DNA from 2 places in the Caballeronia sp. 11_S32 genome. Region 2 is predicted to be linked to the other one. Evidence: riboswitches for the same ligand, from Rfam matches in the RefSeq annotation. Region 2 holds a riboswitch; the other holds the start of a gene.

Region 1 (14,442 bases), on a different contig from region 2:
CGTCGCGCTCGAGCCCTTGCGCGAACATCAATGCCGCGCGCATCGGTCCGACGGTGTGCGAGCTCGAAGGTCCGATGCCGATCTTGAAGAGGTCGAATACGCTGACTGCCATGATTGCTCCTGTCGACCCGAATCGGCACTTCAGCGCTTGCCCGGGTCTCGTACAAAGTTGCTCGTAAGAATCAACGCGCCGGCAGCGGCAGACACACCGCGAGCCACGCGGGCGGCGTCGGTGCGAGCCGCAAGGCGACCGGCGCGTAGCGGCCATCGAGACGGGCCGCAAGATGAAAGAGTTCCGCCGAGTTCTTCGGATCCCATTGACCCGAAAATCCCGGCAATCCGGCCTCGCGGCGCTTGGCGTCGAAAGGCACCGACGAGCGCACGAACTCATTATGCGTCTTCGTGCCGAGCGCGTACGGCGTGAGCCAGTTGAGCGCTTCGGCAAGGGTCGCGCCCGACTGGGCGCGCTCCGGCAGCCAGTTGCGGTTATGCCGTCGCGCGGCGAGCGCCGCCGTCACGAGCGGTTGAAGATCGTAGGTGACGTAGCGCAGCGCATCGCGTTCGGCGAAATCGACTGTTGATCCATCTGGCGCGATGTTGTCGCCGATATGCTCGACGAACAGCCGCTGCGCCGCGTTGATGAGCTTGCGGTCGTCGATGGTGAACGCGCCCATCGCCACCAGCTTCACGCGATGGCTCTGCCAGTTGTTCCGATAATTGCCCGTGAGCGGACGCGGTTGCTGGTCCATATCGGCGATATAGCCTTTCACCATCTTCGCGATGAACGCGTTCGCCGCATTGCGCGTCTTCACCGGCAAGGCGCTCGCCGTGAGGTCGTACGCGAGAATCAGCGATTCGAAGTTCGTCTCGTCGATGGGGTTGAAGCTCGGCTGGTAAGTGGTCGTCCACGCGAACAGGAAGCGGTCGACGAGCCGCAAATAGCGCTCGTCGCCTGTGGCTCGCCACGCGAGCGCCGCATCGCGCATCAGGCCGAGGTCTTTCTCCGCTTCGACGCTCTCGTCGTAAATGCCTTCGTGCGGCAGCGTGCCCTCGGTATGCAGCTTCGCGCGCGCCTTCGGCTGGTCGTTCACGTGTGATTGCACCATCTTCACCAGCGCTTTCACGCCGGGATCGGCGTTGGTGCGTTCGCTCGTCTGCATCGCGGGCGCGGCGCAGAAATTCATCGCCGCGTGAGCGCATGACATGCCGAACGCCAACAGCGCGGCCAGCGCCGTGCGCGTCCTGAAACGGCTCTTGTTCACCTCTCGCACCTTCCGCGCCATGCGAACTCCTTGATTGGCTTTGGTCCGGGGTGAGATGTTAGCCGGTCTGACGCGCGCCGCGATACCGCCCGACAATGCTTTACGCTTCCTTCATTGCCGGGCGGCGTGCTTCCTTATTCCGCGTAGTCGGAAATCGGCACGCACGAGCACATCAGGTTGCGATCGCCGTACGCGTTGTCCGCGCGGCCGACCGGCGACCAGTACTTGCGCGTCACGAGCGACTTCACCGGGTACGCCGCCGCTTCGCGCGTGTACTTGTGCGTCCACTCGTCCGAAGTGACGACGGCCGCCGTGTGCGGCGCGTTCTTCAGCACGTTGTCCTCGCGATCGGCGCGGCCTTCTTCCACCGCGCGGATTTCCTCGCGGATCGCGATCATCGCGTCGATGAAGCGGTCGAGCTCTTCCTTCGATTCCGATTCCGTCGGTTCGACCATCAGCGTGCCCGGCACGGGGAAGCTCATCGTCGGCGCGTGGAAGCCGTAGTCGATCAGGCGCTTCGCGACGTCGTCCACCGAGATGCCGCTCGATTCCTTGATCGGCCGCACGTCGAGAATGCACTCGTGCGCGACAAGCCCGCCCGGGCCGCTGTACAGCACCGGATAGTGCGGCGCGAGGCGCTTGGCGACATAGTTCGCCGCGAGAATCGCGCTTTCAGTGGCGGCGGTGAGGCCTTGCGCGCCCATCATCGCGATGTACATCCACGAGATCGGCAGGATCGCGGCCGAGCCGTACGGCGCCGACGACACTGCGCCGATGCCCGCTTCGTCGCGCTTGTAGCCGCTGGAGACCTGATTCGGCAGGAACTTCGCCAGATGCGCGCCGACCGCGACCGGACCAACGCCCGGTCCGCCGCCGCCGTGCGGAATGCAGAAGGTCTTGTGCAAGTTCAGATGCGAGACGTCGCCGCCGAACTGGCCGGGCGCGCAGAGACCGACCATCGCGTTCATGTTCGCGCCGTCGACATACACCTGGCCGCCGTGCGAATGCACGATGTCGCAGATTTCGCGGACATTGCGCTCGAACACACCGTGCGTGGACGGATACGTGATCATGATCGCCGCGAGGTTCGCCGAATGCTTTTCGGCCTTCGCCTTCAGGTCTTCGATATCGACGTTGCCGTTCGCATCGCACGCGACGACGACGACCTGCATGGCCGCCATCTGCGCCGACGCCGGATTCGTGCCGTGCGCGGACGCCGGAATCAGACACACATTGCGATGTCCTTCGCCGCGCGACTCGTGATACGCGTGAATGATGAGCAGGCCCGCGTACTCGCCCTGCGAACCGGCGTTCGGCTGCAAGGAAACCGCCGCGTAACCCGTGCACGCGACCAGCATCTGTTCGAGCTGATCGATCATCGTGCGATAGCCGAGTGTCTGCTCGGCGGGCGCAAACGGGTGAATCTGCGCGAACTCGGGCCACGTCACCGGCAGCATTTCAGAGGTCGCGTTGAGCTTCATCGTGCAGGAGCCGAGCGGGATCATCGTGCGGTCGAGCGCGAGGTCCTTGTCGGCGAGGCTGCGCAGATAGCGCAGCATTTCGTGCTCGGAGTGATGGCGGTTGAAGACCGGATGCGTCAGGTATTCGCTCGTGCGATGCAGTTCGGCCGGCAGCGAATCGGGCGCGGCCTGGTCGAGCGCGTCGATATCGAAGGTTTCGGTCTTGCCCGCCACTTCTGCGAACAGCGCGAAGAGCTTGAGCAGATCGTCGCGCGTGGTGGTTTCATCGAGCGATACGCCAACTTGCGTCGCGCTCACGTGGCGCAGGTTGATGTGCGCGGCGTGCGCGGCCTGATGCAGCGCGGTCGTGTTCGAGCCGCTGTCGATGGTGACCGTATCGAAGAACGTTTCGTTGGCGATCGTGTAGCCGAGCTTGCGCAGACCCGCCGCGAACACCGACGCGACGCGGTTCACACGCAATGCGATCGTCTTCAGGCCGCGCGGGCCGTGATAGACGGCGTACATGCTCGCCATGATCGCGAGCAGCGCCTGCGCCGTGCAGACGTTCGACGTCGCCTTTTCGCGGCGAATATGCTGTTCGCGCGTCTGCAGCGCGAGACGCAGCGCGGAATTGCCTTGCGCATCGACGGTCACGCCGACGAGACGACCCGGCATCTGGCGCTTGAATTCATCGCGCACGGCCATGTAAGCCGCGTGCGGGCCGCCGAAGCCGACCGGCACGCCAAAGCGCTGCGTATTGCCGATCGCGACATCCGCGCCCCATTCGCCCGGCGGCGTGATGAGCGTCAGTGCGAGCAGATCCGCCGCCGCGACGACATGGCCGCCCGCCGCGTGAATCGCTTCGGTCAGGGCGCGATAGTCGAGCACGTCGCCTTGCGCGCCGGGATATTGCAGCAGCACGCCGAACGCGTTCGCGCTCGCGGCATCCGCGGCCGGGCCGACCTTCACCTCGATGCCCGCCGGCTTCGCGCGCGTCTTCACCACTTCGATGGTCTGCGGCAGCACGTCATCCGCGACGTAGAAGACGTTCGACTTCGGCTTGCCGACACGTTGCAGCAGCGTCATTGCTTCAGCGGCGGCAGTGGCTTCGTCGAGCAGCGACGCGTTCGCCATCGCGAGGCCCGTCAGGTCCATCACCATCTGCTGGAAGTTCAGGAGCGCTTCGAGGCGCCCTTGCGAAATCTCCGGCTGATACGGCGTGTATGCCGTGTACCACGCCGGATTTTCCAGCACGTTGCGCAGGATCACGGCCGGCGTGTGCGTGCCGTAGTAACCCTGGCCGATATAAGTCCGAAACACCAGGTTCTCGTCCGCGAGCTTGCGCAGCGACGCGAGCGCTTCCGCCTCGCTCTTCGGCTGCGTGAACGCGCCGAGCGGCAGCGTTTCCTTGCGGCGGATCGATTCAGGAATCACCGCGTCGATGAAGGCCGCGCGCGATGCGAAGCCGAGCGCGTCGAGCATCGCGCGCTGGTCTGCTTCGTCGGGGCCGATGTGCCGCTCGGCGAATGCATCGTGGCATTCGAGCGCGGCGAGTGACAGGGAGGTGCGGTTCATCAGGCGATCCGGGTGTTCGAGCTTCATGTGAATTCCTGCGAATGGCGGCACCTTCGTTGCGGGAAGGAACCGCCTTCGTCGATTGAGAGAGTTATTCGCCGATCGACTTGCCGTAGCCTTCGGCGTCGAGCAGCTTGTCGAGAGAGGCGTCGCCTGCCGGCTTGATCTTGAAGAGCCAGCTTTCGTACGGCGCGCCGTTCACCTGATCGGGCGTCGCGGTGAGCGAGTCGTTCGCGGCGACGATCTCGCCCGACACCGGCGCGTAGATATCGGATGCGGCCTTCACCGATTCGATCACGGCGATCGCATCGCCCGCCGCGACGGTCTTGCCCGCCGCCGGCAGCTCGACGAACACGATGTCACCGAGCGCTTCCTGCGCGTGATCGGTGATGCCGACGGTCAGCGTGCCGTCGGATTCGGTGCGGACCCATTCGTGCGATTCGGTGTATTTCAGATCGGCCGGGATGCTCATTGGATGCTCCTTGCGTGGTTCTTTCGTGAGGTTCTTGATAGGAGGGAACGGGCGCGACGGCGCTTATGAAAGTTCGACGAGAACCTTGCCGTTGCGCACGAACGGAAGTTTTACCACGCGCGCGGGGAGTTGCTTGTCGCGGATGACGACCTGCACCGTGTCCCCGACGGCAACAGCGGTCGGGACGCGTGCGAACGCGATCGATTCCTGCATCGACGGCGAAAACGTGCCGCTCGTGATTTCGCCCTCGCCGTGCGGCGTGACGACTTTCTGATGCGCGCGCAGCACGCCGCCCGCCTTGCCGTTTTCCTTGATGAGCACGAGTCCGACGAAATTCGCCTTCGAGCCGTGCGCCTCGAGTGCCGAGCGTCCGACGAAATCGCGCGGCGCTTTCAGATCGACGGTCCATGCGAGGCCGGCGTCGAGCGGCGAGACCTTCTCGTCCATGTCCTGGCCGTAGAGGTTCATGCCGGCTTCGAGGCGCAGCGTGTCGCGCGCGCCGAGGCCCGCGGGCTTCACGCCCACGGCGGCGAGCGCGTTCCACAGCGCTTCCACGTGCGTCGCCGGAACGACGATCTCGAAGCCGTCCTCGCCCGTGTAGCCCGTGCGGGCGAGCATCAGCTCGCCGAATTGCGTCGACGGAAAAACGACCGCATTGAACGGCTTGATGTCCTGCGTTTGCGCACGCGTATCCGGCAGCACTTGCCAGGCTTTTTCGCGCGCATTCGGGCCTTGCACGGCGATGATCGCGAGATCGCGGCGCGGCGTGATGGACAGATTGAATTCGCCTTCGGCATTCAATTGCCCGAACCACGCGATGTCCTTCTCCGCCGTGCCCGCATTCACGACGACGCGAAAGCTCGTCTCGGAGAAGTAGTAAACGATGAGATCGTCGATGACGCCGCCGTCGCCGTTGAGCAGGCACGAGTAGAGCGCCTTGCCCGGCGTCGTGAGCTTGTCGACGTTATTGGCGATTGCGTACTTGAAGAATTCGCGGACGGCTTCGCCCTCGAAATCGACCACGCGCATGTGCGAAACGTCGAACATGCCGGCATCCGTGCGCACGGCGCGGTGCTCGTCGATCTGCGAACCGTAGTTGACGGGCATGTCCCAGCCGCCGAAGTCGACCATGCGCGCGTTGAGCGCGAGGTGAGCGGCGTGCAAGGGCGTGTGTTGAAGAGAAGTCATCGGGGCCTCGGTTCGCGAAACAAAAAAGGCCACGCAGCGCGCTTTTGCCTGCCGAATGCGCCTGCGCTCGCTGCCGTTGCAGCGCGCAAGGTGCATACCGGCTGGCGGTTGCGATGCGTGACCCCTCTGTCCTCGGTACCTGAGAGATTGCGCGAACCGTGCACGGTCGTGCCGCGGTTCATCGCGCGCCCCTTCGGTGGGCAACTGGCTCGTTCGACGAAGCCGCTGCCGCTCTCCAGAGTGCGAGGAAATTGCTTTCCTCGACGCCGTCGGTCCTTTTGCCTGAGAGTTTGCGGGTATGCCCCTTCGGCGGCGCGGCGTCCGCTGTCGTGCTGACAAGCGGCGGCCACGCGCTCTCCCGACGCGTGCGGCAGAATTTACGCGACCGAATTGGGGTTGTCAAACGGATTCGGACCGCAGCGATTGACTGTCCGATCGATCCGTATCGGCTTAGCCGAACGGGCCCGCGCGGCGAAGAATCGAACCGCTTTGTTTCAAATACGGGGAAATTTGCCGCAATCGCGCGCGTATGCTGGACGATTCGTCATCTTTTCCCCAGACCGCATGCCGGCCACCCTCACCATCGATGGCGTCACGTAGTTGGGCGAAAGCGTGTCGGTGCACGGTGGACGCTCCGGAAGCATCCACCGGCGATAGACGTCACTGGCGCGCGAACGGCACGCGCCGCCCTTCGGCGTCGCTCTGAATGGCCAGCTCGATGATCGTCATCGTATCGACCGCGTCCTGCGGCGAGACCGGAAATGGCTTCCTATCCTGAATCGCCGCCGCCAGCGCCCGATAAAACTCGATATATGCGCCGTCCTTCGTGGCGAATTCGTGACGCAGATCGAGGTCGCCATCGACTTCGCGCAGCACGCCCGGCGGGTTCTTCGCGAACTCCGGATTGCCCGGCCGCATGCCCGAACGCAGCTGATCTTCCTGAGTATCGAGCCCGTTCTTCACATAACTGCCGCGCGTGCCATGAATCGCGAAGCGCGGCGGTTCCAGCGCGGCGAGCGCGCTCGCGTGCAGGATCACTTCCTTGTCGCCGTAGCCGAGCACGAGATGCACGTAGTCCGGCGCGTGCGCGTGATCGCGGTGCGCCTTCACGAACGCCGTCACCGTCTGCGGCGCGCCGAAGAGCGTCAGCGCCTGATCGATCAGATGCGGCCCCAGATCGAACAGCAGCCCGCCGCCGCGCTCCGCCTCCTCGCGCCAGCGCTGCGGCACTTTCGGGCGGAAGCGGTCGAAATGCGATTCGTAATGCGTGATGCGCCCGAGCCGCCCGCTTTCGACGAGCGCGCGCACCGTCATGAAATCGCCGTCCCAGCGGCGATTGTGGAACGGCGCGAAGATCAGGCCTTTCTGCTGCGCGAGATCGGCGAGCGTGCGGGCGTCGCGCGCGGAGAGCGTCACCGGCTTGTCGACGACCACGTGCTTTCCCGCCGACAACGCCCGATGCGCGAGATCGAAGTGCGTGTCGTTCGGCGTCGCGATGACGACGCATTCGAGACCGTCGACGGCGAGCAGCGCGTCGAAATCCGCGACAATCTGCGCGTTCGGATAATCGGCCTGCGCGCGCTCGGCCTGGCTCGTCGCGATAGCCGTCACTTCGGCGCGGCCGCAGTGCTCTATGACCGGCGCGTGAAACGTCGCGCCGGCGAGTCCGTACCCCATTACGCCGACTTTCAGTGCTGTGTTCATGCGGGCATCGTCCTGTCGTGAATTCGGTCGGATATTGTGGCACGAACGAGGGCCGGAACCGCGCCGGTTCTATCGTGTTAACATCGCGCTCTCCTCCATGCGCCGGTCCGCCGCGCGCGCCAGATATCCAAGCCCAATACGATGTCCGCAGGTCTCAACGCCGCGCAAAGCGAAGCCGTGCGCTATCTCGACGGTCCCTGTCTCGTGCTCGCCGGCGCGGGCAGCGGCAAGACGCGCGTGATCACGCAGAAGATCGCGCATCTGATCGAAGGACGCGGCTTCGAGCCGAAGCACATCGCCGCGCTCACCTTCACGAACAAGGCCGCGCTCGAAATGCGCGAGCGCACCGGGAAACTGCTCGAAGGCAAGACGCTCACGACGCCCGGCAAGGAAGGCCGCAAGATTCCCGTCAATCAGTTGACGATCTGCACATTCCATTCGCTCGGCGTGCAGATCATGCGGCAGGAAGCGGAGCACGTCGGACTGAAGCCGCAGTTCTCCATCATGGATTCGGACGACTGCTTCGGCATGGTTCAGGAGCAGCTCGGCACGACCGACAAGGGTTTGATCCGCAAGATCCAGTCGATCATTTCGCTGTGGAAGAACGCGATGGTGTCGCCCGATCAGGCCTCCGTGCTCGCGAGCAACGAGGACGAGCATCAGGCGGCGATCGTCTATCGCAGCTATGCGGCCACGCTGCACGCGTATCAGGCGCTCGATTTCGACGATCTGATCCTGCGCCCCGCGCAGCTTTTCGCGGAGAACGAGCAGATTCGCGAGAAGTGGCAGAACCGCCTGCGTTATCTGCTGATCGACGAATATCAGGACACGAACGCGTGCCAGTACGAACTGGTGAAGCTGCTGGCCGGCCCGCGCGCGGCGTTCACCGCCGTGGGCGATGACGATCAGGCGATCTACGGCTGGCGCGGCGCGACCATCGAAAACCTCGCGCAGCTCGGCAAGGATTTCCCGAAGCTGCACGTCATCAAGCTGGAGCAGAACTATCGCTCGACGGTGCGGATTCTGACGGCGGCGAACAACGTCATCGCGAACAATCCGAAGCTGTTCGAGAAAAAGCTGTGGTCCGAGCACGGCATGGGCGACACGATCACCGTCACCGGCTGCAACGACGAGGAGCACGAGGCGGAATCCGTCGTGTTCCGGCTGTCGGCGCACAAGTTCGAGCGGCGCACCCAGTTTCGCGATTACGCGATTCTTTATCGCGGCAACTTTCAGGCGCGCATCTTCGAGCAGGTTTTGCGGCGCGAGCGCATTCCGTATGTGCTGTCGGGCGGGCAGTCGTTCTTCGACAAGGCCGAGATCAAGGACCTCATCGCGTATCTGCGTCTGATTGCGAATCCCGACGACGATCCCGCGTTCATCCGCGCGATCACGACGCCGCGGCGCGGTGTCGGCAACACGACGCTCGAAGCGCTCGGCGCGTTCGCGGGCGCGGCGAAGGTGTCGCTGTTCGAGGCGGTGTTCATGGGCGGCATCGAGGCGCGGCTGTCGGCGCGGCAGGTCGAGCCGCTGCGCACGTTCTGCGAATGGATCCGTCGATTGTCGGACCGCGCCGCGCGCGATCCCGCGACCGAAGTGCTCGACGACATGATGGAAGCCATCCATTACGAGTCGTATCTCTACGACGCGTACGACGAGCGTCAGGCGCAGTCCAAGTGGCAGAACGTGCTCGAGTTCCTCGAATGGCTCAAGCGCAAGGGCACGAAACCGGAGGCCGCGCCCGGAACGGAACAGACCGGCTACGACACCGCCGACGGTTTCGCCGATGAAGGCAAGAACCTGCTCGGCCTGATCCAGACGGTCGCGCTGATGTCGATGCTCGAAGGCAAGGAGGAAGATCCGGACGCGGTGCGGCTGTCGACCGTGCACGCATCGAAGGGGCTGGAGTATCCGCACGTGTTTCTGGTGGGCGTCGAGGAAGGCATCATGCCGCATCGCGGCGGCTCGGACGACGACGCGCCCATCGACGATTCGCGCATCGAGGAAGAGCGCCGGCTGATGTATGTGGCGATCACGCGGGCGCAGCGCAGCCTGCATCTGAACTGGTGCAAGAAGCGCAAACGCGCGCGGGAGACGGTGGTGTGCGAGCCGTCGCGCTTCATCCCCGAGATGCTGCTCGACGATGCGCCGCCGCCGACGAAGGAAGAAGCGCCCTTGTCGCCGAAGGATCGCATGGCGATGCTCAAGGCGATGTTGCAGAAGAGTTGATCTCTTTGCGCTTCAAATAAGAAAACCCTGCGCCACGACGACGCAGGGTTTTTTGTTTCGGCTCGAGCGTTACTTTGCCGCGTTGACCATGTAATCGACGGCCGCCTTCACATCCGCATCCGGTGCGTTCGATCCGCCCTTCGGCGGCATCGCACCCTTGCCGTGCAACGCGTAGTTGTAGACGGTGTCCATCGGCTCCTTGAGGCGCGGCGCCCATGCGGCCTTGTCGCCGAACTTCGGCGCATTGAGCACGCCGGCCGCGTGACATGCCTGGCAGACCTGCTCGTAGAGCGCCTTGCCGGCCTGGGCTGCGTCGGCGCTTTGCGCGCCCGCTGCCGGCGCCGCCGATGCGGTTTGCGGCACGGATGCGAGCGCCGCCACGGCGGCGGCGGCCTGCGCGTTTTCGTTCGAACTCGCGCCCGCCGGGGCCGATGCGCCTCCGGCACTCGCTGCCGGCGCCGATGCGCCCGCGCTGGCCGCCGCGCCCGGCGCGGGTTGCGCGGGTTCGGCGAGCTTGCCGCCGCTGCCGTTCGCCATATAGACGACAGCGCGCGCGATTTCGAAGTCGCTGTAATCGTCGGGGCTGGTGCCGCCGCGCGCGGGCATCGCGCCCTTGCCGTTGAGCGCGTTGTGCAGGAGCGTGTCGTAACCTTCGCCGATGCGCGTGCCCCATGCGCCGGCATCGCCGAACTTGGGCGCGCCTGCGGTGCCTGCCGCGTGACAGGCCGAGCACACCGCTTTATAGACTTCCTCGCCTGTCTTGTAGACGCGCGGCGCGTTGGCGTCGCGGATATCGACCTGCGCGGCGGGCGCGATGCGCTCCTTGACCGAGGATTCGAGATCGGTGCCGGCGCCGGTGCGCGTCGCATTGTTCACGTAGACGGCCAGCAGGATGATGATGGCGACCGGGATGCCGAATCCCGCGATGACCGCGGCGATGAGTTGGCCGGGTGTCTTGATCGGGGCTCCGTGGGGTGCTTCGCTCATGCTTGTCTCGTCTCCCGTTTTTTGGTGTGAGTCGGTTCAGTGACAGCGTGACAGCTACCGCATTGCGCTTGGGCGCGCCTTGGGGAAAGGCACGGTCGATTATAGACGGAACGCTTAACTGTCGGCGCGGGGTGGCCGGCGCGGCGGAGCGGGCGTTTACCCGAATCGTGTGAGGCTTCCGGCGTCTTGTCGCGCGGGCGCGTTCGACCCCGTGCGATGGACGAAGTCATGGAAAACAGGTATCCTCTCGGATTCGCATGGGCCTTGCAGCCGACTTTCGGCGTGTGTCTTTCCCCCGCAAGCCCTTCTCCGATGCGCCCGTAGCTCAATGGATAGAGTACTGCCCTCCGAAGGCAGGGGTTGCTGGTTCGATCCCAGCCGGGCGCGCCAAGAATTCCGCTTCAACTAAATCGGCAACAACCAGCACGCGCAGTTGTGTTGTCGGACTCATCCATCCGCCGGTTCGAATAATATTCCTGTCGTTCCCCTTGGCAGTACGCCGTCCACCTATCCAGGACGCGCCGAACCCTTGGGCGTTTTCACGTCACGAGACGGGATCTGCCTACGGCAGTGCTGATAAACGGTGCTTACATCCTCAAGCGATTCCGCAGTCCGAATCAACGAATGTGGCCGTCGCGATATGACTATCCGCCTGGATCAACGATTGCCAGAAAGAGCCGAGGTCGGCGCCGCACGAAGCACCGTCCCCCACCCGAACCCCATCCCCGCCAGCCACCTGCGATAAGCCACCGCCATCCGGTCACAGCGCTGATGCAACTCCGCATCGAGATCGAGCGGCAGGCATCGAGGCCACTGCGACTCCACGATCGGCGTGTCCTGCGTCAGGATCTCCATGTTGAAGTCATAAAGCTCCTGATCGGAATGCGTCGTGTCATCCTCGTGGATGGAAACGAGCCACGCCCGCGTCTCCGTCTGCGTCACGGGCGATGCCGCCAGCATGATATGCAACGCCCCCAGGCCACCGCCCGCCATCTTCGTGAGCGTCGCAATCATCGGCCGCTTCACGCGATACACATACTCGATCATCGCGCCGCCGCCTTGCCCCGGAATGCCCGCGGGCTGCCAGTATCGGCACTGCCGCGCCTCCAGCCCTCCATCGGTCACAAGGACTTCATAGTCAGGCACTTCCGTATGCGCGTCTTCGCCGAGAATGCCCTCGTGCACGAACGAAAAGTGCGCCATGTCCAGAAAATTCTCGACGACGCGCGGCGCCGATGACCTCACCATCTGCGGCGCGAGATTGATGCGCCGGCCGCCGGGAATCGCGGCTTCGGGAAAAAAATCGAGCGCATGAGCAGGCTCGCCGAAGCACATCCAGATAACGCCGTACTTCTCCTCGCTGACGTACGTCGTCGTGCAGACACGCTTCGATGGACGCAGCGACGGATTCGACGGAATCCGCAAACACTGTCCCTCGATGTCATAACGCCATCCGTGATACGGACACACGATCTGATCGCGCATCACGTGCCCGAGCGACAACTGCGCGCCCCGATGCGGACAGTAATCGCGCCACACGTGCGCCGCGCCGACGCTGTCGCGCCACACGACGATCCGCTCATCGGCGACGATGAACCCGCGCGCCCCGCCCTCCGGCACGTCGTCGCTATTACAGACCGGCAGCCATTCGGCCGTTAATGAGGCTGAGGAAGATTCGTCGCGCATCACGGTGAATCGGAAAAAGTCGTTCGAAAGCCGTTCTTACACGAAACACAGCGTCTTCGCAAAACGTTGCAAAATAGCGGATCGCTCGCTCGGTGCAATTCGATGCCACTCCATCCCACCGATGCCATGCGACGGGGCCGCAGTACATAACAGCAAGATAAAAGAAAGAAATCACCATCCAGGGGTTCAGTATGGAGCAGGCGCATCAACCGGCACGCCGGGCTTATGCCTTCGCATGGTCCGAGCACCGGAATCCCGAACGCGAGCAGGCCACGCTGCGGGTCTGGATGGGTGCGGCGGTTCTTCTGGCATACGGCATCTACGCGTGGCTCCATCCGTCGCACGATGCATCGATGGTCATGCGCATTGTCGCGCTGTACGTGTCTTATGGCGCCGTCACGCTCTTGATCGTCAGCCGCATGCGCTCGCCTTCGGTGAAGCGTCTCACGGCGACGACCATCGCCGATCAGACGCTGCTCGGGCTCGCGCTCGCCGCGGGCGGCGCCATCGGGCTGCCGCTCATCTGGGTGATGTTCTGGTTTCTGATCGGCTCGGGATGCCGCTATGGCAAGCGCACGCTCGCCGTTTCATGCGCGACGGCGCTCGTCATCGTCGTGGCGCTCGCGCTCTGGCAGCCGTGGTGGCATGCGAATATCCCCGCCGCTATCGGGCTGGGCCTGAGCGTGCTGGGCGCATCGGTGTATCTGAGCGTGCTCGTCGACCGGCTCGGCAACGCGAATCGGGATCTCGCGCGTCAGGCATCGACCGATCCGCTCACCGGCCTGTCGAACCGTTATGCGCTGGAGCAGATCGTCGATCGCGCGATGTCCGCGCCCGAAGCCGATGGCGACAGCGCCACCGCGCTCCTCCTCATCGATCTCGACGGCTTCAAGGAAGTGAACGACACCTACGGCCACGCCGTCGGCGACATGCTGCTGCAGGCCTTCGCGCAATCGCTCGGCAAGCGCATGCGCAAGACCGATACCATCGCGCGTCTGGGCGGCGACGAGTTCGTCGTGCTCGCGCATCAGGTGCGCGATCCCGCCGCGGTGCTCGCGATGGCCGACAGCATTCACTCGGTGCTCGCCGCGATCACCTCGGTGCAGGAGCGGCCGGTGTCGGTCTCGGCGAGCATCGGCGCATGCCTGCTTTCCAGCGCGACGGCCGCGCATCAATCCGGCATGACCGCCGTGCTACGCGCCGCCGACCGCGCGATGTATCGCGCGAAAAGTCTCGGCGAAGGCAAGACCGTGTTCGCCGAGACGCGCGACTTCGAAATGAACTAAAGCATCAAGCCTCGACGCCCGTCCACGCCTGCTCGCGCAGCTTCGCGCGAAGACGCGCCACCGCCTGGCTGTGCAACTGGCACACGCGCGATTCGCTCACTTCCATCACCGCGCCGATTTCGCGCAAGTTCAGGCCGCGTTCGTAATAGAGGCTCATCAGCAGCTTCTCGCGCTCGGGCAGCTTGTCGATGGCCTCGATCAGCGCGCCGCGCAAGCTGTCGTCGAGCAACGCCGAAAGCGGATCCGAACGGTCGACGCAATAACGGTCGAGGAACGGCTCGTCGTCGGCGGAGCGGTCGAAGTCTTCGTAGTAGATCAGCTGGCTGCCGTGCAAGTCCTGCAGCATCGACTGATACTCGGGAAGCGGCATGTTCATGTGCTCCGCGATCTCCGTCTCGCTCGCCGAGCGGCCGAGGTTCTGCTCGACCTTGTGCACCGCCGATTCCACTTCGCGCGATGTCTTGCGCATGCTGCGCGGCAGCCAGTCGTTCGCGCGCAGCTCATCCAGCATCGCGCCGCGAATGCGCTGGCTCGCGTAGGTCTCGAACTGCGCGCCTTGATCTTCCTTGTAGCGGCTCGCCGCGTCCATCAGG
Region 2 (14,442 bases):
ATGCCGCGCACGCGCAGTTCGGAGTCCACCACCGCCATCGCGTCTTCGCCCATCCGGCACGAACCGCACGGGTGCATCGTGCTTTCCAGGTTTGCCCGGACGAAGGCGTCGATCTCATCGTCCGTCTGAACGTCCGGCCCCGGCGCAAGCTCGACATCGCGGAATGCGTCCATCGCCGGCTGCCCGATGATTTCCCGCGTGAGGCGCACGCAGCGCCGGAATCCCTCGCGGTCTTCCTCGCGTTCCAGATAGTTGAAGCGGATCTCGGGGTGCACGTAAGGGTCCGCGGCGTTCAGGCGCACGTAGCCCCGGCTCTTCGGCTTGTTGGGCCCGGTGAGCACCATGAAGCCATGCCCCTTGAGCGGCTTGTCGCCGTCATAACGCATCGCGGCAGGCAGGAAATGGAACTGGATGTCCGGCCACCGCAGGCCCGCTTCCGAGCGAATGAAGCCGCCCGCTTCGAAATGATTGCTGGCGCCGAGCCCGTCCTTGAACAGCAGCCAGCGCAGCCCGATCATGAACTTGCTGAACGGGTCCATCTTGCTGTTGAGCGAGACCGGCTGCTTGCACGCGTACTGGATGTAGATCTCGGCGTGATCCTGCAGGCTTTCTCCGACACCCGGCAGGTCGTGCAGTACTTCGACGCCCGCGCGGCGCAGCACTTCCGCTGGTCCGATGCCCGAGCGTTGCAGCAGATGAGGCGAGCCGATCGGCCCCGACGAGATCAGCACTTCGGCGCGGCAGCGCGCGGTATGGGTAACGCCGCCCTGATCGTAGACGACGCCGACCGCGCGCTTGCCTTCGATCAGCACCCGGCGTGTCATCGCATTGGTCACGACATGCAGGTTGGGCCGGGTCATCGCCGGTCGCAGATAGGCATTGGCGGTGGACCAGCGCACGCCGTCCTTGACGGTCATGTGCATCGCGCCGAAGCCTTCCTGCATGTGGCCGTTGCAATCGTCCGTCTTGATGTAGCCTGCCTGCGCGCCTGCTTCGACCCATGCGCCGTAAAGCGGATTGCGCATGTTGTTGCCGTTGTTCGTCGACAAGGGTCCGTTCCCGCCGCGGTACTCATCGCCGCCGAACTTGTAGTTCTCCGCGCGCCGGAAATACGGCAGGCAGTTCGCGTAGCCCCAGCCGCGCGCGCCGAGCGATTCCCATTCGTCGAAGTCGTATGCGTGGCCGCGAATATAGACAAGGCCGTTGATCGACGACGACCCGCCCAGCACCTTGCCGCGCGGACAATGCAGCTGGCGTCCGTCGAGATGAGGTTCCGGCGCGGTTTCGTACTTCCAGTTGTACTTCTTCGTGTTCATCGGCATCGAGAAGGCGCTCGGCATCTGAATGATGATGCTGCGATCGCTGCCGCCATACTCCAGCACCAGCACGCGCACTGAGGGGTCTTCGGTGAGCCGGTTGGCCAGCACGCATCCGGCCGAACCCGCGCCGACGATGATGTAATCGTATTGATCGGTGGACATATCGTTTCCTGATCTCTTGCTGTTTCGCATTCGTGGATGACGCGCCGGGTTAGAAGCGCTTGTCGCCTGTCGTGTACTGGGGCAGCGTCCTTTCGATGTGGTCGATCACCGCCTCTTCCTTTCGCATGTCGAGCGAGCGTGCGAGCACGAAGTACGCGATGCCCGAGACGAGCAGCCCGACCAGCCATGCGAGATCGACACTGCCGATTGCCCGTGCGAGCGGACCGACATAGACCGCGTCCTGACCATCGAAGATGCAGAAGAAGGGGATCATCGCCGCGAAGCCGATCGCATAGGAAATCAGGCCGCGCCCGCCCCACGCGCCGTACACGCTGTCGTGCGGCATGAAGAAGTGCGGGATCGCATAGCGGCCCTTGCGGACGAAGAAATAGTCGGTGAGGTTGACCGCCGTCCACGGCACGAGGAAGTACAGCATCACGACGAGATAGATGTTCAGCACCGACAAACCCTTGCCCGACGTGTAGATGCTCAACGCCACGCCGAGCTGCAGGCACACGACGAAGAGCACCGCGATGATGCGTGTCCTGGCCGTCGGACGGATCTTCCTGAACGAATCGACCCCGGTGATGGCCGTCAGCTTCGCGCTATAGATGTTCATCGCGATGACAGGCAGGAACGCGAGAATCGTGACGCCGACGACCACGCTGCCGAGTCCCGGCGCGAGATCGCTGCCGACCTGGTTGAGCGCGACGAGCACATCGCTCGCATGCAGGTGATCCGCGAGCCAGCCGCCGACGGCGATCATCCACGCGCCCGACAGCGACGCGCCCACGAACACCGCCGCGATCAGCTTGCTGCCCGAGGTGTTCTTCGGCAGATAGCGCGAGTAGTCGGACACATAGGGCGCGTAGGCGATGTTGTAGCTCGCGGCCGCCGCGAACTGGGCGATGAATCCCGTCCAGTTGAAGCCGAGCGGTGCCGGCGCGCTTGCACCCGCGGCCAGGGCCGGCGCCGGGACGTCATGAACCCAGTGCATCAGGACCGCGAGAGTCACGAGCCCGTACAGCGGCAGCGACAGATAAAGCGCCCACTTGAAGCTGCGGTGCATCCAGTCGTGGCCGAGCACGGCAAGAATCGACGCGGGCACGGTGACCGCGAGCGCGATCCTGAACGGATCCCAGCCGAACAGCGTCTTGAGGCCCTGCATCATCAACACGAGATTGACGATGTTGAAGCCCGCGAAGACGAACAACGTCGCGAACAGCACCAGAATCACGCCGCGATAGCCGAACTGCGCGCGCGACTGGATCATCTGCGGCAAGCCGAGATGCGGACCCTGCGAGCCGTGAAACGCCATGAACAGCGTCCCGAACATGATGCCGAGCGTGCCGGCGACCGTCGTCCACCACGACGTGAGACCGACGCTCGGTCCGACGAAGCCGATCGTCATCGTGAAGAAGGTGAAGTTGCCGAGGAACCAGAAAGGTCCCTGACGGGACAGCCGGTCCGTTCGCTCGTGCTCGGGAATGAAGTCGATCGAATGACCTTCTATCGCCCCGTGCTCGCTCGTCGCCGCCGAATTCGCGCTTGCGTGCGCGGCGCTTTCATATGATTTCATCGCGTACCTCGATCAGTAAGCTGATGCCGTAAGAGGGGAGGGGCGCTCAGTGCAGCGTGATCCAGACGGCTTTCGTCTCCGTCAGGTGGTCGAGCTGCTCCATCCCGAGGTCCTTGCCGAAGCCCGATTCCTTGAATCCGCCGAACGGCATCGCCGGGTCGATCGTGCTGTGCGCGTTCACGTAGACGCTGCCCGCGCGCAGTTGCGGCACGAGCGTGTGGATGCGATTCACATCGTTCGAGTAGATGGCCGCGGCGAGACCGTAGGGCGAGTCGTTCGCGAGCTGCACGGCTTCGTTGAGGTCGTCGAAGGGCGATGTCACGAGCACGGGTCCGAAGATCTCTTCGCGGACGATCTTCATCGAGTTGCGGCAATGCGCGAAGATCGCGGGCTCGACGAAGTAACCGGCTTCTTCGCGCCTGCGTCCGCCGTAGACGAGCTCCGCGCCTTCGCGCCGTCCCGTATCGATATACGCGCTCACGCGTTCCTTCTGCAGCGCCGATACCAGCGGGCCGATGAAGCAGTCGGGATCGAGGCCCGGCGCGATCTTCAGCGTGCGCGTGTAGTCGATGAGCGCGGCGAGAAAGCGGTCGTGGATCTTGCGCTGCGCATACACGCGCGTGCCGGCGTCGCACACCTGCCCGGAGTTGAAGAACATGCCGTTCGCGACGGCGCGCGCGGCGGCGTCGATGTCCGCATCGTCGAGCACGAGCACCGGCGATTTGCCGCCCAGCTCCAGCGTCACGCGGCGGATATCGTGCACGGCCGCCTGTCCCACGTTGCGGCCTACGTCGGTCGAGCCGGTGAAGGTGAGCTTGTCGATGCCGGGATGACGCGCGAGCGCCGCGCCGATCACGGCGCCGCGTCCCGTCACGACATTGACGACGCCTTCCGGAATGCCGGCCTCCTGCACGAGCTCGGCAAAGCGCAGCGTCGACAGCGACGTGAGTTCGGCCGGCTTGATGACCGCCGTGCAGCCCACGGCGAGCGCGGCCGCGAGCTTCCACGCCATCGTCTGCAGCGGAAAATTCCACGGCACGATGATGCCGACCACGCCGACCGGCTCCTTGCGCGTATAGGCGACATAGTCACCCGGAAGCGAAGGCTCGACGGTGCGCCCGTGCAGCTTCGAGGCCCAGCCGGCGAAGTAGCGGAACGTGTCGATGGTGCCCTGCACGTCGACATCGCGAGCCTGCGCGGCGGACTTGCCCATGTCGATCGATTCGATTTCCGCGAGCTCGGTCGCGTTGGCTTCGATCAGATCCGCGAGCCGATGCAGCATGCGCTCCCGTTCCAGCGGCTTGAGCTTGCGCCACGGGCCGCCGTCGAACTGCTTGCGCGCCGCGCGGACCGCACGGTCGAGATCGTCGGCGGTGGCGAGCGGAAGCTGCGTGATGACGCCGGTGGTCGACGGCTCGATCACATCGAGTGTCTCTCCCGCGCCGCCCGTCACCCACTCGCCGCCGATGAACATTTTCTGCGGCTTCTTCAAAAAGCGCGCGGTGGCCTCCTGAATGCCGAATCGCCCGAGGTAATCGCGAACAATGGTATCCAACGTCGTCTCCTGATTTATCCGGGGCTTCGTGATGTCGAGCCCCGTGAATGTCGATGTGAACCGTCCGGTTGCAGGCGCGCTTTTCAGCGCTTCGCCTTGCTGCGCTCGTGAAAGATGAAGCCGATGGAATTCATCAGCAGTTGAGCGGCGAGAATCGGCGTGACGCCGGCGGGGTCGTAGGCGGGCGCGACTTCGACGAGGTCCATTCCTACGATGTTTCCGCGGCTGCGCCGGGCGAGCGCCTGGATGATCTCGAGCACCTCGTAGTACTGGAAGCCGCCGTGGCTCGGCGTGCCCGTGCCGGGCGCGATGGAGGGGTCGAAACCGTCGATGTCGATGGTTATATAGTAGGCCGCGCCTTCGGGAATCCGCGCGAGAACGCCTTCCGTTCCGAGCCGGCGCACGTCGCGCACCGACAGGATCTCCGAGCCGGCACGGCGCGCCGCGTCATAGTCGTCACGGTTCGACGACGACACGTTGCGAATGCCGAGCTGCGTCATGCCGACGATATGCGCCATCTCGGATGCGCGCCGCAGCGGATTGCCGTGCCCGTAGCGCACGCCGTGACGCTCGTCCACGAAGTCCAGATGCGCGTCGAAGTGGATGATATGGATCGGTCCTTTTCCTTCGAACGCCTTGATTACCGGCGCGTGAATCGAATGGTCGCCGCCCAGCGTGATGGGCATCGCGCCGCACGCGAGAATCTTGCGCACGGCAAGCTCGATGTTCGCGTTGCTGCTCGCCATGTCGGTATGCACGATGTCGGCATCGCCCACGTCGACCATGCGCAACTGGTCGCGGCTCAGATACAGCACGTCGTCTTCGTGGTCGTAGGCGCCCGCATGGCCGAACGAAAACAGCGTCGACGCCTCGCGAATGCTGCGCGGCCCGAAGCGCGCGCCGGAGCGCCATTGCGTGCCCATGTCGTTCGGCGCGCCGAGGATCGCCACATCGGCGTCGATCCGGTTCCAGTCGAGGCACACCGGCGACTTCGCGAACGTGCAATGGCCGACGAACGGCAGGTTGAGTCGCCCGGATTCATAGCTGTTGCCCTGCATCTGCATCTCCTGTTCTGTCTGGGTGGACCGCAGGTTGAGCCTGCGCGTTGTTTTGAGAGACTATGGACAGGAGCGGCGGGCATGAAAATCACGAGTATCGGATGTTCATATCGGAATTTCCGAAGCAACGGCGCATGGAGGCGCGAACGATGACCCAGTTGCAGGACGTGGACCTCAAGCTGTTGCGGGTTTTCATGGCCGTGGTGCGATGCGGCGGCTTTTCCGCTGCGCAGGCGAGCCTGAACGTCAGCCAGTCGACGATCAGCGAGCAGATGACCACGCTCGAAACCCGGCTCGGGCTCAAGCTGTGCGAACGCGGGCGCAGCGGCTTCCGGCTGACCGAGCATGGCATCGCGACCTACGAAGCGGCGCAGCGGCTGCAGATCGCCGTGGAGGCGTTCTGCATGGATACCGACGCGCTCAAGAAGCACATTTCGGGAAAGCTCTACCTCGGGACCATCGACAACACGGTTTCCGACAAGACATCGCCGCTGCCGAATGCGCTGCAGAAGTTCGTGTCGCGGGGACACGATGTGCATGTGGACGTCTATGTGGGCTCGCCCGCCGAGCTGGAAGAGCGCGTGCTGGACGGCCGGCTCCATGTGGCGATCGGCCATTTTCCGATTCACGTGCCGGGCCTGAGCTACGACGAGCTTTATGTCGAACCGGACGGCCTCTATTGCGGCAAGGGCAATCCGCTCTATGGGCGCGCGTTCGATGCCGACGTGTCCTCGGAGATGATCGCCGAGAGCCGGATCGTCGCGCGGGGCTATTTCCAGCAGCACGATCTGCGCATGTTGAGCGCGAGCAAGGCGGCGGCCACCGTCGACAATGTCGAGGCGCAGGCGATCCTCATCCTGTCGGGCACGTATGTGGGATTTCTGCCCAATCACTACGCGCTGCGCTGGGTCGAGAGCGGCGACATGCGCCGGATCTGCGCGGAGCGCTATGGCGGCATCTGGCCGTTCTGCGCGATCACGCGGCGGGGCGCGGCCATGCCATCGATCCTGAAGGTATTCATGGCCGATCTGCAGGCGTGCCACGAGGCGTTGCGGCCGGCCTCGGCCGGGTCCTGACGCGCGGACTTCTCGCAAATAGCACTTGCGCGCGTTAATTCGTAACGTTATTGTGCGGATGTTCTCAAATGCAGCGCGGGAGAGACTGTCATCAGACGATGACGGCGCCGACGGAGCAACCGCCCCGGAAACTCTCAGGCCCAAGGACCGCGCCGCAGGAACGATCTGGAGAGAGGCGCGCTGCGCCCACCGAAGGGGATTTCCGGTCAGGGCGCCACACAAGGGCGGCCAGGCAGGATCGAAACTCTCAGGTACATGGACAGATGGGGCAGGAGCCGGACATGACGCATATCGCGTCGAGCCGGCACATGCTCAACACAATCTGGACCATGTCATGTCAAGAATCGCCATCATCGGCGCCGGGATCACCGGCGTCACGACCGCTTACGCCCTCGCTCGCCGCGGCTTCGACGTCACCGTTTTCGAACGTCATCGCTATGCGGCGATGGAAACGTCCTTTGCCAACGGCGGCCAGCTATCCGTCAGCAACGCGGAAGTCTGGAATCACACGGCCACCGTCGTGAAGGGACTGCGCTGGATGCTCACGCGCGATGCGCCCTTGCTCCTGAATCCGTCGCCTTCCTGGCACAAGTATTCATGGATGGGCGAGTTCCTCCGACAGATCGGGAACTACCGCGCAAACACCATCGAGACCGTGCGCCTGGCACTTGCGGCGCGCAACCATCTGTACGCGATCGCCGAGCGCGAGCATATCGACTTCGATCTGGAGCGCCGCGGCATTCTGCATGTCTATCGAAGCCAAAAGGACTACGATTCGGCCGCGAAGGTCAACGAGCTCCTGCGAGAAGGCGGACTCGACCGGCATGCGGTCGAAGCGGGCGAAATCAGCCGGATCGAGCCGGCATTGCGCGGCGAGTTTTACGGCGGCTTCTTCACGCCTTCGGATGCGACCGGCGACATCCACAAGTTCACGCGCGGGCTTGCGCAAGCGTGCGTGAAGCACGGGGTCGAGTTCAGCTACGACACGGAGATCGCATCGATCGACCAGACGCGCGATGGACGCTTCCATATCCGGACGCATGACGGCGACGGTGCGCCCGAAAGCGCGTTCGATCGCATCGTCGTGTGCGCCGGCGTGAGAAGCCGCGAGTTCGCGCGGATGCTCGGCGACCATGTGAACGTATATCCGGTGAAGGGCTATTCGATCACGGTATGCCTGGATGACGAGAAGAGCCGGCAGGCGGCCCCGTGGGTGAGCCTGCTCGACGACAAGGCGAAGATCGTGACGAGCCGCCTCGGGGCAGACCGGTTTCGCGTGGCCGGGACAGCGGAGATCAACGGGTTCAATCGCGATATCAGGGCCGATCGCATCGCGCCGCTCGTCGCGTGGACGCGTGAACTGTTCCCGGAGATGTCGACGGCGCGCGTGATTCCGTGGGCCGGCCTGCGTCCGATGTTGCCGAGCATGCTGCCGCGCGTCGGGCAGGGCAAGCGGGCCGGCGTCTACTACAACACGGGACACGGGCATCTCGGGTGGACGTTGTCGGCAGCGACGGCGGAGTCGATCGCGGATGCCATTTTGTTGGACTCGTCACAGTGCGCTGCGGGGTTGGCTCGCGCCGCATGAGGTGAAGCACGCGCGGTCTCGTGCAAGCGGGCCGCGCGTAATCGCCGCAGCGGCGGCAATGGCGGTGCTGGAAATTCAGCCTTCGATTCGAGCGACGGTTACTAAGAAGCCAAGTCGATGAGCGAATCGATCAATTCCTCGCCGCCCTCGATGTCTTCATTACCAACGAAACGACACACTTCCATATGACCGTCGTCGAATACATCGATTTCGATGCGCTGACCAACAACCGTCACTGAGACGAGGATGCTTTCCGGTCTATGGCGGCTGAGCGCATAGGCGACCCTCGCAGAATCGAGTTTTTGCAACAAGGTGAACAAGGGATGAGACATTGTCCGTTTCCTATTTTTTGAAGCGGTTATCGTTCAGGAGCTTGAGCGCCTTTCGTGCATCCTTGACGCCGTCGCGTGCGTCGGTCTGAATATCGTTATATGTCGAATCGAGATATTGACTCGGAAATTCGCGTAGCACAGAGCCTTTACATTCTATTGAAATGATGTCGCAAGCATACATGTCGCCGCGATGGGTTCCAGCGACATCGAACGCTTCGCTGTCGATACTGTCCGACTGATACTCGAACGGCTGCGCGTCGCCAGGCAACGAACCGCCGTCGCTACCGTCGGTATTACCGAATTTTCTGAGCGTGGCATCGCCTCCGCTGTCGTCGTCCGAACCCGCGCCGCCGAGCGCGGTTCCGGCGACCGCTTCCGTAGCGCCGAACCAATCGAAACCGCCAGTAATCGCCCCGCTGCTGCTGCCACCAAATATGCTGTTACCGTTGGCGAGCCTGTTATTTAGCACCATCTCCGCCGCATACCGAGAGGCAGCAAACGGACCTGTGAATCGGCCCGCTGGCGCACTCGCTCCGCCGGTACTCGCGGCGAAGGAAACGCCGCCACTATAGCGCGGCCAGTGCTGCGGTGCGTAGTGTTTGAAAACCCGCTGTCCACCGAGCCATGCGCGATCAATCGCGGGGACGATACGGCCATCACGCACGGCACGGCGCAGCAAGTGCGTGATGTCGTCGCCATCGAGCGGCATGTTCCAGCTCGACGCCCGCAGGGTATCGCGTATGAAGTCTGCGTAATACCTGAAGTCGGAGGACGCAGCGGTTCCGCGTCGGTCGATGTCAACGCTGAACAAGCGCTGAAAATCCTCCCTGTCCTGCTCGATTTGCTTCTGCCGGCCTTTCCTTTTCTCTTCTCGCTCTTCGAAAGACCGCGACGACCAGAAGCTGCCTTCCGTTTTCACTTCGCCGGCAGGCATCAAAGCGCATTGCCAGTCCCATCGCGACAGCGGCACGTATAGCGCGTTGTATGAATGCCCCCATTCGGGAAACGACATGTCACCTCCAGAATCTGAACAGAATTGCTCATCCTAATAGAGGGCAGTCGTTCGCTGATTGACGTGTCTCAAAACTGGACGCGATGCATATTCAACCGTCGAGAGCATGCACGGCTCACGCTTCCGTCAACGGACGGCGTTGCTCGAGCCGGTCTGTGCGGTGATGCCCCGCTTCGACCTCGTTTCGCCACCGTATCCGCAAGCGCTCGCCCTTCAAGGTCGCGGGCATAACCCATCACCGCCGCTCCCCCGCTCCCCCATTCAGGGGATAGTCCGCGCGCGCGTTCGCCCCGAAGATTCGCATACCGGGAGGACGCCACACGAACAAAAAAATTGATCCACGTCCCTCCCGCGGTTCATATCAGGATTAAAGGAGATTCCCATGCGGGACGACGTGAAGGCCGCCGAGCCTTCGGCCTACGCCTATCCATTGCTCATCAAGCAACTGCTGCACACGCCATTTACCCAGGCGCTCGATCAGGAGATCGTGTACCGCGGAACGATGCGGATGACTTACGCCACGCTGCGCGAGCGCATCGCGCGGCTCGCCAATGGCCTCGCAGGGCTCGGCGCGCAGCACGGCAGCACCGTCGCGGTGATGGACTGGGACAGTCACCGCTACCTCGAATGCTATTTCGCGGTTCCGATGATGGGCGCCATCCTGCAGACGGTCAACGTGCGTCTTTCGCACGACGAGATCGCTTACACGATCAATCACGCCGGCGCGGAGATACTGTTCGTCCACACCGATTTTCTGCCGGTCATCGAGGCCATTCGAGACCAGCTCGAAACGGTGCGAACCTTCGTCTGGATCGACGAAGCCGGCAGCGAAGTCTGCGCGCATTCGATTCCGTTCGCCACCGAATACGAAGCAATGCTCGCCGCGAGTCCGGACCATTGCGATTTTCCGGACTTCGACGAAAACACCCGCGCGACCACGTTCTACACCACGGGCACGACGGGACTGCCCAAGGGTGTCTATTTCTCGCATCGCCAGCTCGTTCTGCACACGATCACGCTGATGGCGGCCCTGTCGAGCCCCGAGTCCGGGCAGCGCTTCCATCGCGGCGATGTCTATATGCCGCTCACGCCGATGTTCCATGTGCACGCATGGGGCATGCCCTACATCGCCACGGCAATGGGCGTGAAGCAGGTCTATCCGGGCCGTTACGCGCCCGATCGTCTCGTCCGGCTCCTGCGCGACGAACGCGTGACGTTCTCACATTGCGTCGGCACGATCCTGCACATGCTGCTGAGCTGCGCGGAATCGAAGAGCGTCGACTTCAGCAAATGGAAGGTCGTCATCGGAGGCGGGGCGCTGACGCACGGCCTCGCGCGCGCCGCGCTCGATCGCGGCATCGATGTCTTCACCGGCTACGGCATGTCGGAAACCTGTCCGGTGCTGAGCCTCGCGCAACTGAAGCCCGGCTCCGAAGCGCTCGACACGGATGAGCAGGTGCGCCTGCGCTGCAAGACCGGCTTGCCGATTCCGCTCGTCGACCTGCGCATCGTCGACGGGGAGATGAAGGACGTCGCCCACGACGGCAAGGCATACGGCGAAGTCGTCGCGCGCGCGCCCTGGCTCACGCAGGGCTACTGGAACAATCCTGAAGCCTCCGCCGACCTGTGGAGCGGCGGCTATCTGCACACCCAGGACATCGCCAATATCGACTCGACGGGCAATCTCCAGATCACCGACCGCATCAAGGACGTGATCAAGTCCGGCGGCGAATGGGTCTCGTCGCTCGAAATCGAAAGCCTCATTTCGATGCATCCGGGCGTGGCCGAAGTCGCCGTCATCGGCATCAGCGACGAGAAGTGGGGCGAGCGGCCGGTCGCGCTGGTGGTGCTCAAGGCCGACGCCGGCATCGGCGAGGACGACATCAAACGCCACGTGCTCACATTCAGCGAGTCCGGGCGCATCTCGAAGTACGCCGTGCCGCAAATCGTCAAGTTCGTCGATGCGCTCGAAAAAACGAGCGTCGGCAAGATGAACAAGAAGTGGCTGCGCGCGCAGTTCGCCTGACCGCTCACGAGGAGACAACACGATGAGCATCAAGGAATACAGCATCGCGACGATCGAAACCTTCGTCGGCTGCGAACTGGGGGTGTCGGACTGGGTCGTCGTCGACCAGGCGCGCATCGACGCGTTCGCGCAATGCACGGGCGATACGCAATGGATCCACGTCGACGTCGAGCGTGCGACGCGCGAAAGCCCCTTCGGCGGAACCATCGCGCATGGCTATCTGACGCTTTCGCTGCTCGCCGCGCTCGCGATCGAGATCGGTGTCATCCCGGGCGATGCATCCGCCGGGCTCAACTACGGGCTCGACAAGGTGCGCTTCATGACGCCCGTGAAAGCCGGCGCGCGCGTGCGCAACCGCGTGACGCTGCTGACGGCGGAGAGAAAGGGCGGCGGCCGGGTCATCGTCAAGACGATGAACGAGTTGCAGATCGAGGGCGAGGACAAGCCGGCGCTGATCGCCGAGACGCTCGCCATGCTGGTCGCATGAACGGATGTGAGGAACGGGAAAATGGCGGTAAGCACTGAAAACCTGTCGCGAGGCGAACAGCCCGACGACGTCGCGGCCTCCGCCGCGGAAGGCATGTTGGGCCCGAACCCATTCGTGGGACTGCGTCCTTGCGACGTGTTCGCGACGGCGCAGCAGATCGGCGCGCAGGCATTGCGGCAACCGGCGCTCGTCGTGGAGCAGGAAGCGAAGCTGGTCCGGAATCTGATCGCCGCGCTGGGCGGAAGCGCGGAAAGTAATCCGCCGCAGGGCGACAAGCGGTTCGGCGATGCCGCGTGGCGCGAGAATTCCCTCTATCGCGTGACGCTGCAAGGCTATCTCGCATGGCGCGACGCGCTTTCCGGGTTCGTCGACCGCTGTGCGCTGGATGCGAAAAACAAGGAGCGCGCCCAGTTCGTGATGTCGCTTTTCACGGACGCGCTTTCGCCGACCAACACGCTGCTCGGCAATCCGGCGGCGCTCAAGAAGATCGTCGATTCGGGCGGCGCGAGTTTGATCGGCGGCATGAAGAACATCATGACCGACATGCTGACGAATCAGGGCATGCCGGCTCAGGTCGACAAGACCGCGTTCGAGGTGGGAAAGAATCTCGGCACGTCGCGGGGCGCCGTGGTGTTTCGCAACGAAGTGCTCGAGCTGATCCAGTACACGCCGACGACCGGGCACGTCTATAGCCGTCCGCAACTGATCGTGCCGCCTCAGATCAACAAGTTCTATGTGTTCGATCTGTCGGAAGGCAAGAGCATCGTCGATTATCTGCTGAAGAGCGAGTTTCAGGTGTTCGTGGTGAGCTGGCGCAATCCCACCGTCGCGCAATCTCACTGGGATCTCGATACCTACGTCGGCGCATTGCTCGAAGCGATCGAGGCGGTGCGCGCCATCACGGGCAGCGACGATATCAATCTGCACGGCGCATGCTCCGGCGCGATGACCATTTCAGCCTTGCTCGGGCATCTTGCAAGCCGGGGCATCAAGTCGGTCAACGCGGCCACGCTGATGGTCGCCGTGCTGGACAGCACGGCGGATTCGCAACTCGGCCTTTTCGCGACGCCCGAAGCGGTTGCGGCGGCCAAGCAGGGCAGCATGGTCCGGGGCGTACTGGCGGGCGAGGAAATGGGCCGTGTGTTCGCATGGATGCGGCCCAACGATCTGGTCTGGAACTACTGGGTCAACAACTACCTGCTGGGCAAGACGCCGCCCGCGTTCGACATCCTGTACTGGAACAACGACACGACGCGCCTGCCCGCGAAGCTGCATGGCCAGCTTCTCGACATCTTCACGGATAACCTGTTTTCGAAGCCGGGCGCGTTGAGCGTGCTGGGCACGCCTGTCGACCTGACGGACGTGACCTGCGACAAGTATGTCGTGGCCGGCATCACCGATCACATCACGCCGTGGAAGGGCGTCTACGATTCGGCGCGGCTCTTCGGCGGCGACACGCGCTTCGTCTTGAGTTCGAGCGGCCACATTCAGAGCCTCATCAATCCGCCGGGCAATCCAAAGGCGAAGTTCTATCTCAACCGCGAGCTACCCGCGAACGCCGACGCCTGGCTCGCCGGCGCGCAAGCCGAGAACGACTCGTGGTGGAACAACTGGCGCGACTGGCTGGCTGCGCGTTCGGGCGAACGGCGTGCCGCGCCGTCGAAGCCCGGCAACCGGCGGTATGCGCCGCTGGCGGCAGCGCCCGGAACCTACGTGCTGGAAGCCTGATGCACGAATGACGCGCCGTATCGCGGCCGATATTCAATCGATCCGATTTTCTCTCAAAGGAGCAACGCTCATGGAAACGACTCGTCCGAAGAGCCTCATCGCCGATTACCTCGGCTTCATCACGCAGCTCAGGCTGCCCCGCCTCGACGTGAACGCGATGCTCGAATCGCGCCGCAAGGATATCGAAGCGCTCGCGGCCGCCAACACGACTGCGCTGGCGGGCCTTCAGTCGCTCGGCCAGAAGCAGGTGGAGATCGTCAACGCGCGAATCATGCGTGTCCAGTCGATGATCGCGCGACAGAAGGACCCGGAGGAATCCAAGGTTCAAGAGAACGCGCGCACGATGCTGTCGGACGTCCGCGAACTTGCCGATACAGCGTATCGCGCGCAGGCCGACAGCATCGCCGTGATCTCGAAGCGCGTCGCGGAAAACGTCGAGGAGTGGAAGGCGCTTCTGCAGTCCCGAAAGTAACGCATGGCGACCCGGCGTGTCGCGAGGAGAGGTGTGATGAACGAAACG

What was found. Region 2 has a riboswitch for glycine ahead of AC1Z32_RS37890 (D-amino acid dehydrogenase). Riboswitches for the same ligand answer to the same signal wherever they lie in the genome.
Region 1: it holds a riboswitch for glycine, as region 2 does, so the genes downstream of both, gcvT (glycine cleavage system aminomethyltransferase GcvT) here and AC1Z32_RS37890 (D-amino acid dehydrogenase) in region 2, are expected to answer to the same signal.

What each region holds. Positions count from the first base shown of each region.
Region 1 covers NZ_JBXOWH010000003.1:306,298-320,739, forward strand. Annotated here, with positions in the region: gene AC1Z32_RS13030 (L-serine ammonia-lyase) at 1-112, opposite strand, end outside; gene AC1Z32_RS13035 (alginate lyase family protein) at 183-1,283, opposite strand; gene gcvP (aminomethyl-transferring glycine dehydrogenase) at 1,397-4,324, opposite strand; gene gcvH (glycine cleavage system protein GcvH) at 4,389-4,769, opposite strand; gene gcvT (glycine cleavage system aminomethyltransferase GcvT) at 4,833-5,957, opposite strand; glycine riboswitch at 6,074-6,206, opposite strand; glycine riboswitch at 6,218-6,328, opposite strand; gene AC1Z32_RS13055 (oxidoreductase) at 6,618-7,661, opposite strand; gene AC1Z32_RS13060 (UvrD-helicase domain-containing protein) at 7,803-9,890, shown strand; gene AC1Z32_RS13065 (c-type cytochrome) at 9,960-10,877, opposite strand; tRNA gene AC1Z32_RS13070 (tRNA-Arg) at 11,192-11,267, shown strand; gene AC1Z32_RS13075 (Rieske 2Fe-2S domain-containing protein) at 11,535-12,563, opposite strand; gene AC1Z32_RS13080 (diguanylate cyclase domain-containing protein) at 12,755-13,849, shown strand; gene AC1Z32_RS13085 (RNA polymerase sigma factor FliA) at 13,854-14,442, opposite strand, start outside.
Region 2 covers NZ_JBXOWH010000005.1:726,309-740,750, reverse strand. Annotated here, with positions in the region: gene betA (choline dehydrogenase) at 1-1,481, opposite strand, end outside; gene AC1Z32_RS37910 (purine-cytosine permease family protein) at 1,531-3,060, opposite strand; gene AC1Z32_RS37905 (aldehyde dehydrogenase family protein) at 3,107-4,615, opposite strand; gene speB (agmatinase) at 4,699-5,673, opposite strand; gene AC1Z32_RS37895 (LysR family transcriptional regulator) at 5,775-6,749, shown strand; glycine riboswitch at 6,816-6,909, shown strand; glycine riboswitch at 6,913-7,014, shown strand; gene AC1Z32_RS37890 (D-amino acid dehydrogenase) at 7,084-8,337, shown strand; gene AC1Z32_RS37885 (hypothetical protein) at 8,439-8,669, opposite strand; gene AC1Z32_RS37880 (hypothetical protein) at 8,680-9,681, opposite strand; gene AC1Z32_RS37875 (fatty acid--CoA ligase) at 10,064-11,707, shown strand; gene AC1Z32_RS37870 (MaoC family dehydratase) at 11,730-12,194, shown strand; gene AC1Z32_RS37865 (alpha/beta fold hydrolase) at 12,216-13,922, shown strand; gene AC1Z32_RS37860 (phasin family protein) at 13,993-14,394, shown strand; gene phaZ (poly(3-hydroxyalkanoate) depolymerase) at 14,431-14,442, shown strand, end outside.